Regions from separate parts of the Oceaniradius stylonematis genome, predicted to be linked through region 3. Evidence: riboswitches for the same ligand, from Rfam matches in the RefSeq annotation. Region 3 holds a riboswitch; each other region holds the start of a gene.

Evidence for each region. A riboswitch is a leader RNA that binds a small molecule or an ion and turns the genes downstream of it on or off. The one in region 3 is predicted to bind cobalamin.
Region 1: another riboswitch for cobalamin. It lies ahead of cobU (bifunctional adenosylcobinamide kinase/adenosylcobinamide-phosphate guanylyltransferase); the one in region 3 lies ahead of ACOQOU_RS05810 (TonB-dependent receptor plug domain-containing protein).
Region 2: another riboswitch for cobalamin. It lies ahead of ACOQOU_RS07135 (DUF1636 family protein); the one in region 3 lies ahead of ACOQOU_RS05810 (TonB-dependent receptor plug domain-containing protein).

What each region holds. Positions count from the first base shown of each region.
Region 1 covers NZ_OZ244994.1:800,023-804,581, forward strand. Annotated here, with positions in the region: gene cobN (cobaltochelatase subunit CobN) at 1-1,248, opposite strand, end outside; gene cobW (cobalamin biosynthesis protein CobW) at 1,416-2,495, opposite strand; gene cobU (bifunctional adenosylcobinamide kinase/adenosylcobinamide-phosphate guanylyltransferase) at 2,499-3,032, opposite strand; cobalamin riboswitch at 3,155-3,395, opposite strand; gene ACOQOU_RS04055 (cobyric acid synthase) at 3,417-4,559, opposite strand, start outside.
Region 2 covers NZ_OZ244994.1:1,433,839-1,438,397, reverse strand. Annotated here, with positions in the region: gene ACOQOU_RS07145 (ABC transporter substrate-binding protein) at 1-158, opposite strand, end outside; gene ACOQOU_RS07140 (ABC transporter ATP-binding protein) at 176-997, opposite strand; gene ACOQOU_RS07135 (DUF1636 family protein) at 994-1,410, opposite strand; cobalamin riboswitch at 1,508-1,731, opposite strand; gene ACOQOU_RS07130 (fumarylacetoacetate hydrolase family protein) at 1,931-2,626, shown strand; gene maiA (maleylacetoacetate isomerase) at 2,631-3,278, shown strand; gene ACOQOU_RS07120 (AMP-dependent synthetase/ligase) at 3,345-4,559, opposite strand, start outside.
Region 3 covers NZ_OZ244994.1:1,171,493-1,176,051, forward strand. Annotated here, with positions in the region: gene ACOQOU_RS05810 (TonB-dependent receptor plug domain-containing protein) at 1-1,280, opposite strand, end outside; cobalamin riboswitch at 1,455-1,659, opposite strand; gene ACOQOU_RS05815 (antibiotic biosynthesis monooxygenase family protein) at 1,732-2,046, opposite strand; gene ACOQOU_RS05820 (TonB family protein) at 2,148-3,083, opposite strand; gene ACOQOU_RS05825 (ExbD/TolR family protein) at 3,080-3,493, opposite strand; gene ACOQOU_RS05830 (ExbD/TolR family protein) at 3,506-3,892, opposite strand; gene ACOQOU_RS05835 (MotA/TolQ/ExbB proton channel family protein) at 3,882-4,559, opposite strand, start outside.

The sequences.
Region 1 (4,559 bases), 370 kb from region 3:
GAAACCGACCCTGTCGGCGACCGGCCTGTGCCGGACGATGTTGCATTGCGTCGCCTCGTCGAACGTCTCGGCGGCCTTGAACGCCACTGCCCGCGACAGGACGCGGCCATCGACTTCGGGCAGCGCGACATTCATGGCCAGATCCCGTGCGCCAAGCCCCTGGCTGGACTCGGTCCAAGTCTCTGCGGAACCGCCGGCCAGCACCGCCTGCAGCACGGGAGCGCCGGTCGCTTCGAGAACGGTCGGCACCCGCTCCGCGCCCGGCGTCGAGACTGCAAAACCGGTCATGTTGACGACGATGTCCGGCGGGTCTGTCTCGAACAGCCGCGCGACCGTCGCCGCCGACACCTCGTCCTTGAGGCTGGACACGAAGATCGGCGTCACCGCCATGCCGCGTGCCGCAAGCGCCTCGGCCATCGCTTCGACCAGCGCCGTCTGGCCGGACTGGACCAGCGCCCGGTAGAAGATGATGGCGGCGCGGCCCTGCACGCTTTTTTGGGGAGGGTCGACGCGCGGCGTCGGGTCGGACATCGCTTCGAAGCCACCCCCCTCTGTCCCTTCGGGACATCTCCCCCACATGGGGGGAGGACGAGGACCTGCCTCGACTTCAGTGTTTTGCCCGACGATGCGTGAGCCGACCGACGATGAAGCGAACCCACTCTCCCCCCTTGTGGGGGAGATGTTGGCGAAGTCAACAGAGGGGGGTATGTCCAACACCCCTGCCTTCAATAGCGGCACGGCCTCGGTGGCGACCGCGCGCCCCGCGACCAGATCGTGGCACGCATCGAGAAACCCGCGCGCATTGGCCGGGCCGCCTTCGCGCAGCAGCGCCCAGAGCCGTGTCCGGTCCTGGGCACCCACCGTGCAATAGGGATCGAGCTGCGGGTCGGGGCGGTCGTCGCCAGGCAGCAGCGCCAGCGCGAAGCCGTGCCGGTCCGCCGCCGCACGCAGCGCTTCGACCGCATAGCCCCAATAGGATTGCCCGCCCAGAAGCCGCGCAACGACCAATCTGGCATGCCGGCCGGTGCGCTCGATCCACGTGTCGACGCTCATTGCATGGCGAAGCTGCATCAGATTGACGAGGCGCAGCGACGATGCGCCGCCGCGCGCGGCATGAGCCGCCGCAAGGCTCGCAAGCTCCGTGTCCGCCGCCGACAGGACGCAGATGTCGCCGGGCGTCTGGCCGAGATCGACCGCTTCGTCCTCGCCCTCGCCGACCGAACCCTTCTGTGCCAGCAGCAGATGCATTCAGCCATGCACCCCCGATAGCATCCACACCCCCCTTTGTCGGCCATGCCGACATCTCCCCCACAAGGGGGGAGAGTGGATGCCAAACCGAGCCACTTGCGCCTGCTCTCCCCCCTTGTGGGGGAGATGTCCCGGAGGGACAGAGGGCGGTGTGCCAAAAACCCTGGTCACTCGGCCGCCGCCACGGTTGGCAGCGTCGCCGCCGCAATCGCCGCTTCGATCGCGGATCGCTCCATGCCGTGCAGTCCGATGACGACCAGCCGCGTTGACGGCGTTTCGTCCGGCGCCCAGGGCCGGTCGAAATAGGTGTCGATGCGCCCGCCGACCGCTTGGATGACCAGCCGCATCGGTTTGCCCGGCACGGCGCAAAAGCCCTTTAGGCGCAAAATGTCATGATCGGCGATCACGCTTTTCAGCCCGCCGACGAACCCCTCCGGATTGCCCACCGCGCCGGTCTCGACGACGAAACTGTCGAAATCGTCGTGATCATGATCGTGCGCGTGACCGTCCGCATGGTGCATCTCATGATGCGATTTGCGCATGCCGATATGATCCTCGGCCGCCGCCCCAAGGCCGAGCAGCACCGCGACCGGCAGATCGCCGTGGCTCGCATGGATCACCTTGAGCGGCCGGTCGACCTGTCCGGCCACGTTTGAGCGCACCGCCTCGAGACGCGCTTCATCCACGAGGTCCGCCTTGTTGAGCACCACCATGTCGGCGGCGCGGATCTGGTCTTCGAACAGTTCCTCAAGCGGGCTTTCATGATCGAGGCTGTCATCGGCGGCGCGCTGCGCATCGAGGGCGTCATGGTCGCTCGCAAAGCGCCCTTCGGCGACGGCGGCCGCATCGATCACGGTCACCACGCCGTCGACGGTCACCTGCGTCTTGATGTCCGGCCAGTTGAAGGCCGCCACCAGCGGCTGCGGCAGCGCCAGCCCGGACGTCTCGATGACGATATGATCGGGCCGGTTCTCGCGTTCGAGCAGCGCGGTCATGGTCGGCACGAAATCGTCGGCCACCGTGCAGCAGATGCAGCCATTGGTGAGTTCGACAATGTCGTCCTCGGTGCAGGTTTCGATGCCGCAGCCTTTCAGCACGTCGCCATCGACGCCCAGATCGCCGAACTCGTTGATGATCAGCGCGATCCGCTTGCCGCCGGCATTCTGCAGCATGTTGCGGATCATCGTCGTCTTGCCGGCGCCCAGAAATCCGGTGATCACCGTGGCCGGTATCTTCGCGTTGAGCATGTCTCACCCCTTGAGTGTCAGCGGCAGCCCGGCTGCCAGAAAATGGACCGTGTCGGCATGGGCGGCGATCTCCTGGTTCAGCCGCCCGGCATGATCGCGGAAGTCGCGCGCCATCTTGTTGTCCGGCACGATGCCCAGGCCCACCTCGTTGGCAACCAGCACGACCGGACACGCGCACGCGCCAAGCGCGTCGAGCAGTGCAAACGACCGCGCGCGGATGTCGGCTTCGGCGAGCATCAGGTTCGTGACCCAGAGCGTCAGGCAATCGACCAGCACCGCCTGACCTGCAATCGCCTCCCGCAACAGCACGGATTCGAGCGCGTCATGCTCTTCGACAAGCCGCCATTCGGCGCCGCGCCGCGCCCGGTGATGGACGATCCGCTCGCGCATTTCCTCATCGAAAATCTGGGCCGTGGCGACATAGACGGGGTCAAGGCCCGAGCCGGCGACGAGGCGCTCGGCAAACCCCGACTTGCCCGAGCGCGCGCCGCCGAGCACCAGTGTCACACCGTCCCTGAGAGCCGGTTCGCCGGTCAAATGTCAGCCTCGCCCGTTGCGGGACCGGCGTTCGGGTGAACAGTGCCGTCGCGGTGGGCCGCAGGAGGATCGCATTGATCCGCATGGGGTCGCGCAGCGCCTGTCCGGGAACGCCCGCCCCGTGAGGTTTCGTTGCGATCGGCAGGTCTCCTGGCTCATGGCGACCGGGCAGTGCCCGGATCGGAGCGCCCCGCCTTCCCGGATTTCTCCAGTGGCCGCCGCACGAAGCGGCGATGGACGTCCGCGCCATTCTACAGTCGCGGGGTCGGCTGCGATGAGGGCGCCCTGTTTGGGTCCGCCCGCCGCATTCCCTTTTCATCCGCCGCACATATGCTTGGCGGAACCGGTCATCGGCACGACGTTAGGCGGCGCGGCAAATCAAAGTCAACGCAAATCGGAACGGCATCGCACCGGCCGTGCCGCCTCCAGCAACGCATCGGCGGCAACCACCGTTTCCAGTTCGTCGGCGATCGCATCCACGGCGGCCTCGATCCGCGCGCGATGGTCGACCGCCTCGGCTCCAATTCCGAAACCGGCCAGAAAGGCGCGCCGGAACCCGCCCGCGTCGAACAGGCCGTGCAGATAGGTGCCCATCACCCGGCCGTCGGCGGAGATCGCGCCATCGGGACGGCCGTCGATGATCGCGACCGGACGCGCGCAATCGGGACCGATGGTTTCGCCCAGATGGATTTCATAACCCGTCAGCGGCACATCGTGCACGACGGACCGGGCCGACGCGTTGCGGACGGTCTTGGCCGGATGCATCACCGTCTCGATGTCCAGAAGACCCAGACCCTCGGCCTCGCCCGGCGCGCCTTCGATGCCCTTCGGGTCGCGCACCACACGGCCCAGCATCTGATAGCCACCGCAGAGCCCCACCACATGGCCGCCACGCCGCGCATGGTCGACGATCTGCCGGCGCCAGCCATTCCGGTCGAGCGCCTTGAGATCGGAGACGGTGGACTTGCTTCCCGGAATGACGATCAGATGCGCATCGCCGGGAATCGGATCGCCCGGCGGCACCATGACGACATTGACGCCCTCTTCGGCGGCCAGCGGGTCGAGATCGTCGAAATTGGCGATCCGCCCAAGCAGCGGCACGGCGACCTTGACGGCGCCGGAACGGTTCGCGCCGCCGAACATTTCGACACCGACCGAATCCTCGGCCGGCAGACGCCTTGCATCGGCCAACCATGGCACGACCCCGAAAGAGGGCCAGCCGGTGAAATCGGTGATCGCCGCCAACCCGTCATCGAACAGCGACACGTCACCCCGGAATTTGTTGATCAGATAGCCGACGACCATCGCCCGGTCCTCGGGCGAAAGGATCGCGTGGGTCCCGGCCAGCGATGCGATCACCCCGCCCCGGTCGATGTCGCCGATCAGGACGACCGGAACGCCGGCGCGCGTCGCAAAGCCCATATTGGCGATGTCGCCGGCGCGCAGATTGATTTCGGCGGGCGAACCGGCGCCCTCGACCAGAACCAGATCGGCCTCGGCGGCGATGGTCCGGAAACTGTGCAGCAC
Region 2 (4,559 bases), 260 kb from region 3:
GCGAACGCCATGTCGGCCATGTTGATGTCGTGAACGACCATGCGCCCGGGCGCCGCCTCGAAGGTGACGAGCGTGCCGCAACTGTCAACGGTGACCGGGCACGCCATGGCGGGCGAGGCCAGCGCGGCCAACAGAAGGGTGGTGAGCAATCGTTTCATCGGAACGTCTCCATCTTTCAGCATGGCGTCGTGGAGTGTGTCGTCGGCATTGGAAGCCGGATATCCAGCGTCGGCAGATGGTAATCGTGTTCGGGGTGTTTGAGCCGGTGCATGTCGACCCCGAACACGTCGCGGACATTGGCGGTCGACAGCGTCTCGCCCGGAGGCCCGAAGGCGCGCAGGCGCCCATCGGCGAGGATTGCGACCTTGTCGGCAAAGGCATCGATCAGGGTGAGATCGTGAAGCGCGGCGACGATCGGAACGCCCATCGATGCGACGATGGCAAGCTGTTCGCCGCGAGCCAGGGGGTCGAGATGATTGGTCGGTTCGTCCAGGACCAGAAGCGACGGCTTTTGACACATGGCGCGCGCAATCCTGGCCCGCTGCCGCTCGCCGCCCGAAAGCTGGTCGAGCCGCCTTTCGGCAAGGTCGCCAAGCCCGACCGTTTCGCAGGCCCGGCGGGCCTCGTCCCGCCCTGTGCCGCCGGCGAACAGCCGCGCATGGGGCAACAGGCCGAGCGCGACATAGTCGGCAACGCTCAGCCGCCCGTCGGCTTCGTCGGACTGGCCGACATAGGCGATGCGCCGTGCCCGCTCGGCAAAGCTCATCGCCGATATGGACTTGCCATCGATCATGATCGTGCCCGTGCCGGGCGATGCAAGGCCGGCGATCATCCGGACGAGCGTGGTCTTGCCGGCGCCGTTCGGGCCAACCAGAGCGACGCACTCGCCGGCGCCGACGGAAAAGCTGATGGCTGAGACCAGCGCGTCGGCGGGGCTTCGTCCGCTCGGCCAGTAGCCGACATCGCGTAGGTCGAGAGCGGCGGTCTGGCGGGTCATTGGACCGATACGCCCGCTTCGGCCACCAGGAGCGCGGCGGGAATCCGTGCCAGCGTCTTGCCGGACAGGCCCGGCGGCCGCGATGTGGACGAGCACCAGCCATCGTCGAGCGATGCATACTGGCGGGCAAACGCGACCAGATCGTCAATGTTCGCGTCGGCGTCGATGTCGCCGAACAGATAGGTGGCCTTGTGCGAACCGAAATAGGCAACCGTGCAGGGCCGGTCGCAGCCGGCCATGCAGACCGTCCCCGAGATTGCGAAGTCCGCGCCGATGGCATCGCCGGCAAGGGTCATGGCCTTCCGAAGGCGCGCGATCAGCTCAATGCCGGGCCGGCACTGGTCGTCGGGCTCACCTCTCTTGTGACGGCACGAAACGCATACGGTTATCTTGTGGTTGGATCGATCGACCATCCGCTGCTCCGCGGGGCGGAGGGCAAAGACCGTGATGTGCGGCGCAAGGCGCCAGATCGTCTCATCATGTGTCTCTCCTCCGGACATCCCCGTCCGGTTCGAGTGAAATGATGATGGCAGGTCTCCTGACTTGCGGTTCCTCGCTTCCCCGCGCCTTCCCGGACGGACGATGCCGGCCAGTGGCATTGGTGGGGGTCGCTCTCCGCTCACAGTTGCGGGGGCAGTCACGGTTTTGGCGCCCTTGAGGCTCCTCCTCACCGTGTTCCCTTTTCATCCCGCGGACGCGCTCGGCCCGCAAGAACCATCGCGTCCACGCTAGTCCGGTTGCCGGCCGGCTTCAACTCCGAAATTGTCCGAACGCTCGATGTGCACATGCAGCGATACCGGCTGCCATGACCGTTATCGATGTTTGGGGCGACTTGCGCCTCGATGCTGCCCGCCATGGCGGGCGGGACCGGGCAATGATAAGCGTCTGCCAGGGCCACCCGGCCAAGACCATGTTCAATTGAAGGAAGCCTGCATGTCGTATGTCTTCGAACCGGCGCCGGTCCCGACAATCGCGGTGGCTGACAGCGACGACCTGGTCCCCGTGCGCCGCATCTTCTGCGTCGGCCGCAACTATGCCGCCCACGCGCGCGAAATGGGCCGTGATCCCGATCGCGAGCCGCCCTTCTTCTTCACCAAGCCGGCCGATGCGGTCGTCATGGACGGCGAGACGGTGGCCTATCCGCCGGAAACCGAAAACTTGCATCATGAAGCCGAACTGGTGATCGTCGTCGGCACCGGCGGGCGCGACATCGCCGAAGCCGACGCCCTGTCCCATGTCTGGGGCTATGCGGCGGGCAACGATCTGACCCGGCGCGATCTGCAGTCGGCGGCACGTGAACTGGGCCGCCCCTGGGACATGGCCAAAGGGTTCGACCGATCGGCGGTGATCGGGCCGGCGCATCCGGCATCCAGGGTCGGCCATCCGGACAAGGGCTTCATCCGGTTGACGGTCAATGGCGAGACCCGGCAGGATGCCGACCTGTCCGAAATGATCTGGTCGGTGCCGGAAGTCGTCTCGATCCTGTCGCACTCGATTGCCCTGCGGCCCGGAGACCTGATCATGACCGGCACGCCCGCCGGTGTCGGCCCTCTGGCCGCAGGCGATGTCTGCGTGGTCTCCATCGAGGGGCTCGGCGAAATCACGACCACGATCGGACCGCGCGGATAAGCCAATGACCCTCAAACTGCACAATTATTTTCGCTCATCCACATCGACCCGGCTGCGCGCGGCGCTCAATCTCAAGGGCGTGGACTATGACTATGTCTCCTACGCCCTGCGCGCCAAGGAGAACTATTCGCCGCGCTTTCTGGCCCTCAACCCGCAGGGCCTCGTGCCGGCGCTCGAACGCGACGACGGTACGGTGCTGACCCAGTCGCTGGCGATCATCGAATGGCTCGATGAAACGCATCCCGGGCCGGCGCTGCTGCCTCCCGATGCGGACGGGCGTGCGCGCGTGCGCGCGCTCTCCTACATGATCGCCTGCGAGGTGCATCCGCTCAACAATCTGCGTGTCCTCAACCATCTCGCCGACCGTTTCGGCGCCGATGAGGCCGGTCAGAAAGCCTGGTTCACCCATTGGGTGACGACCACGTTCGAACCGCTGGAGGCGATGCTCGCGGGCGATCCGGCGACCGGTCCGCTCTGCCATGGCGACACGCCGGGCATGGCGGACATCTGCCTTTACGCGCAGGTCTGGAACAACAGGCGTTTTGCGATCGACACCGCCCGGTGGCCGACGATCTCCGCGATCTTCGAGCGGCTTGACGCAATCGATGCTTTCCGCAAAGCCGCGCCGCCCAACCAGCCCGACGCCGCGTGACCGCGACCGACCCGGACCCGCCCGGGGGAATGCCATGAGCCGGCGCGCAATGCACGACGCTGGCGCTCAGTTCGCCGGCGCCTTGTCGTAGAGCGCCTCGATCTCGGTGCCGTAGAAATCGTAGATCTTGGCGCGGCGGACCTTCATGGTGGCCGTCACCTCGCCATCGTCATGGTCCAGTTCCTTGGGCAAAAGCCAGACCTTCTTGACCTGCTCGACGCGCGCCAGAAGCTGGTTCTGCTTGTCGACTTCGCGGTCGATCAGCGCCTTGACGTCGGCGTTTTCAGCCAGCGAACGGAACGTTGTGTAAGCGATGCCTTTCGATTCAGCCCACAGGCGCACCGTGTCCATGTCGAGCTGGATCAGCGCGACGGCATAGGGCCGCCGGTCTGCGATGACGATGCATTCCTTGATGAAGGGTGAGGCCTTCATCGTGTTCTCGATCAGCGACGGCGCCAAGTTCTTGCCCGCCGCGTTGATCATGATGTCCTTCTTGCGGTCGACGATGGAGATCGAGCCGTCGGGCGCGGCTTCCGCGACATCGCCCGTGTGCAGCCAGCCATCGGTGATGGTCTCCGACGTTGCCTCGGGATTGTTGTAATAGCCCTTGAAGACGAGGCCCGACTTGACCAGCAGTTCGCCATCGTCGGCGATCTGCCATTGCACCTCCGGCAGGAAGAAGCCGACGCGGCCTTCGCTGCCGCCCCAGTCGGGCTGGACGCTGGCCGCGCCGGTGGTTTCCGTCATGCCCCAGATCTCGCGCACATTGACGCCGATGCCGCGCAGGAAATGCACGAGATCGACCGAGATGGGCGCTGCCGCGGTGATCGCGAAACGGCAGCGGCTGAGGCCGAGATAGCTGCGGATGTGGCGGTAGACGAGCACGTCCCAGAAGGCGTTCTCCAGGCGCTGGCCCAACGACCAGTCGCGGCGCGGCGTGTCGCCGCGCTTTTTCGCCGAGGCCAGCGCCGCCATCGTGAGCGCCCGGCGGACCCGGCCGGACGTGTTGGCCTGGACCATCACGCCCGCCTGCATCTTCTCCCAGATGCGCGGCACGCCGAAAAAGATCTGCGGGGCGACATCGCGCAGATCGAGCGTGATCGTGCGCAGGGATTCGCCGAAATTCATGACGAACTGGCCGGTAAGCGCGTTGATCACCGTCATGTTTTGCTCGGCGATGTGGCACAGCGGCAGATAGCTCAAAATGTTGGTGCCCGGCGAGAAGCCGGCAAAGATCTTGGCCGCCTGCGTGCTGGCCACATAAAGGTTGCTGTGGCTGAT
Region 3 (4,559 bases):
TTGACGCCGGTTCCGACCGAGGCGTGAAGGCGCGTGCCGGTGCCAGGCACGGCCCAGGCGCCGGCCACGCTGTAGGTCGTCGCATCCTTGAACGGGTCGTTCATGTCGTGGCGCACGGCGGCGTTCAGATAGAATTGGCCGGCGAACTCGCCGCGATATTCGGCGACGAAGGATTGCGTCACGCGCTCCTGCGTCGCGGTCTGCCAGAACCGCTCCTGCTCCCATTCATAAGCGCCGGTGACCGTATGGACGGCATCGAGCAGCGCAGGCGTTTCGAACATATAGCTCGACTGAACCTCCGCCTTCAGGCGATTGCCCTTGTTGGTCGAGGTAACGACACCGCCGCGTGCGCTGTCGCGCTCGTCGCCGCTCCCCGAAAACCGGGCGCCGTGCGTCCACGCACCATCGAGCGAGGTCCATGTGGCGCCGATCGCGCCGGAAAGCTCCTGCACATCCGACGTGTCGTCGCTGTCGATGACGAGCCCTTGCGTCGGCGTTGCGGGAAAGGCGAAATCCTGTCGGTCGGTCTCGACGAACCGGTCGACCATGCGGCCATTGGCGTCGATCACCAGATTGTCGTTGACGTCGAGCGTGAAGCGCCCGGTCAGTGTCAGGTTCTCGTCACCGTCCTTCTCGGTCCCGAAGTCCGAAAGGTTGAACCCGTCCGTGCGACGGAACCGCGCGGACACGGCCGCATCGAACCACTCCGTCCCGCCGCGCACGGCGACGCCGCCCAGAAACGTGCCATCGGTTCCGGTCTCGCTTTGAAGCAGCGCTTCGAACCCGTCGCGCGGCCCCCTTTTGGTGATGACGTTGATGACGCCGGCAAGCGCGTCCGATCCGTAAAGCGCGCTCTGCGGGCCGCGCAGCACCTCGATGCGGTCGACATCGCCGACCTGCAGGCCGCCAAAGTCGAACTCGCCCTGGCTGACCGACGACACTTCGACGCCGTCGATCAGAACCAGCACATGATTGCCCTCGGAGCCGCGCACGCGCACCTGGGTCGGCGCGCCGAACGAACCGGCACGCGAGACATGAAAGCCGGGCACCCGGCGCAGGGCGTCTGCGAGATAGCGTGTCTGGCTGCGCTCGAGCTCTTCCCCGGTAATCACCGTGAAGGCACGCCCGGACGCTTCCTGCTCGACCGGCGTCCGACCGGCGGTGATCAGAAGGGTCGGCAGGACCGTCGCGCCATCGTCAGTGCCCTCTTGGGCATGAACGGGCTGCGGCAGCGACAACGCCGCCCAGGCGGCTGTGGCAAGAAGAATGGTTCGGATCAAGGTAGTCCCCCAAATGTCCGTGTGGCCCGCACAAGGACCACGTGTTTGAACCCGGCGTTTGCCGGACCGGCCATTCTGATGGAGGAAAGCCACCCGACGGACGCTCCGCGCAAAGACGCATCTTTCGATGTCACCTCTGCGGAACAGACCGTGCCTTGCCACACCCCGTGGCCCGGCTGGGTGACCGTTCAAGGCAGGTTTCCTGGCTTCCGTTTCAGCGCCGCGCCTTGCCTTCCCATCCGTGCGGACAGTGGCGTGATCAGGCGGGCTCCACGGTTACAGTTGCGGGGGCAGCCATGGTCTTGGTCCCTTGCGGGTACGCCGCACCATGTTCCCTTTTAACGACCCGTCGGGTCGCACCTTGAAGCGGGCGAAACAAAACGTGGCGGGCGCCAAGAGTCAATCCTGAAACCGGAAAGACAGGCTTTGCCGCCTTGGCGCCTGCGCGGCTTCATTCCTCGAGTACGGCCTCAAAGCCCTCGAACTGCGGATGGCCCGCATACATGCCCTTGGTGTCGCCGGCATTGGCGTGGGCCTGGCGGAAATGGTCGGATCTGGTCCAGGCGACGAAATCGTCCCGGCTGCCCCAGATCGTGTGCGACGCATAGAGTGTGGTGCGGCTGTCTTGGTCGAAATCGCCCTTGAGCAGATGAAAGGTCTGAAATCCGGGCACCTGCTTGAGGCGCGAATCGCGGTTGCGCCAGACCTCCTCGAAAGCCGCCTCATGGCCTTCATTGATCTTGAAACGGTTCATCGCGACGAACATGGCTGGATCTCCTGTGGGGTTCTGGAATGGCGGCTTCCGGTTTGTGCAGATGCGTGCGCGACAGGCGTGTGAAGAACCGAACGCCGGCTGGCCCGGCCCGATCACCGGCGTATCTCGATCGGGATGACGAAGCGTCGCTGCGCGCCGGGCGGCGGCGCCGGAAACGGCGCGGCCCGTCGGATGTGATCGACGGCCGCGCGGTCGATGGCGGCCGAGCCGGAACTGGCGGCGACGGAGACGCCGGCAAGCCCGCCGCCGCCTCCGATCGAGAAGCTGACGCGCACCGTTCCGCTCCCGCCGGCGGCACGCTGCCGGGTGCGGCGTATCTTGGCGTACACCTTGCCGGGATAGTTCGAAGCCGCCGCATTGCCGGCCTCCCGCGCCGGCTGATTGCCCTGGCTTGTATTGGCGCTACGGCCCTGCGTCGGCCCGTCGGCGCGTCCGGCCCGCGCGTTGCGATCGGCCCGCCCCTGCTCTGTGCCGCGCGCCTGCTGGCGCGTCGCACGCTGCTGCTCGGCACGCCGTTGCCGCTCCGCCTGGCGCTGGCGTTCGGCGGCACGGGCGGCACGCCGCTGCTCCTCGGCCCGCGCGCGATCCACATCGATCTGCCGGAACGGACGGGCCAGCGGGACCGGCAGGACCGGTTCGTCCGGCCGCGCCTCGACCACATCGCTCGTCTCCACCGGTGCCACGGCGGCGATTTCGGGCGCTTGCGCCACCGGCAACGGTTCGGCCGAATCGCTGGGCGGCGAAACCGGCGCGACGACCGATCGGGTGCTCGCCGGCGCCGGTCCGGCGCTGGCATTGTCCGTGGGCGCAATGGCCTCGGTTTCCGCATCCACCGGGCTCAGCCGGTTGCCCGCCGCGACCAGTGATTCGAAGCCCGAGCCCAGCGCGGCGGCTTGGATGACCTCGCCGCCGGCCTCGATTTCCGGTTGCGTCGACGTATCGATGGATGCGCCGCCAAGGTGAACCCCGACCGAGGCGGTGAGCGCAAGCATGGCCGCGCCGGCAAAGGCAAGCCCGCGCCCGCTCATGGCCCCGCCAGGCTCCGCTCGGTGACGATGAAGACGCGTTCGACCCCGAGCGCCCTGAGTTCATCGCCGATTTCGATCAGCCGCGTTGCGGACAGATAGCGGTCGGGCACCAGACGTAATTCTGCGAGCGCCGGCGCACCCACTCGCTTGAGCGCCACATACTGCGCCGGCGTCAGTGTCGCACCGCGATAGGACAGTTGCCCGTCGGCAGCGATCACCAGCGCGTCCGGCGGTTCGCGGCTGTCGAGATCGCGCGTCGAGACGAGAGCGACATCGCCATCCAGCGGCGGCGCGACCTGCGCGGCGACAAGAAAGAAGATCAGCATCAGGAAGACGATGTTGATCAGCGCGATGGCCGGCTCGGACCGCCGGCCCGCCGCATCGTGATGGTCTGTCGCCTCAATGCGCATCGCAATCGGCCCTCAACGCACGATCTGCAGCGGCGGGCCGCCCGAAGCGCCCACCGCCGCGATCACATCGACCAGTTGCTGCGATGTCGCCCCGTCGCGGACCGACAGGATGACGACATCGGCGCGTCCCGCTTCGCGCAGCACAAGGAGCCGCTCGCCCAGCTGTGACACGTCCAGCGGCTCGGCATTCAGTGACAGCCCGTCTGCATGCAATTGCAGAAAGACCGGCGTCTGGTCGGCAAGCTGCGACGCCCCTCCGCCGGTCGACAGCTCGACATCGGCGAACCGCGAAAAGGTCGCCGTCAGCATGAAAAAGAGCAGCAGCAGGAAGATGACGTCGATCAGCGACGTCAGCGAGATGCGCCGCACGCGGCCATATGCACCCGCCTCAATGCGCATTGGCGGCACTGGCCCCGATCGGCCGCTCGCCGGCCCGTTCGGCTGCGGCAGAACCGGTCCGAACCGGGTTGAAGACGGCCGTCAGCGCCTCCTCGATGGCCAGTCGGTGGCGCGCGACCCGGCTTTCGAAAAAGCTCAGGCAGATCGCCGTCGGCATCGCCACCGCAAGGCCGACGGCGGTCGTCAGCAGGGCCACCCAGATGCCGCCGGCCAGAAGCGACGGATCGACCGCATTGCCCGCGCCCTGCAATTGCCGGAACGCCTCGATCATCCCCAGGACGGTGCCGAACAGGCCGATCAGTGGCGCGATCTGGGCAATCGATTCCAGCGCACGGAAGCCGCTCTGCAACCGCTGCAACTGCCGCGCCGCGACGATCGCGAAATGATCCTCGAGATCGCTTCGCGCAACATGGCCGCCGGTCTGCCCGGCCTGGCCCATCGCCTCGCGGACCAGTTCGGCGAGCGCCGTCTTCCGATCGGCAAGATGTGATCGCGCCGCCGCCCGATCGCCGGCCCGCCACAGGCGTACCGCCTCGTCCACATGCCGGTCGGTGCCCGTGCCCCGCCGCACATATTGCGCCATCTTGTAGATCACGATGGCCAGCGCGATCACCGACAGGACCAGCAAAAGTGCGACCACCGGGCCGCCCAGAGCGATCAGACCGGC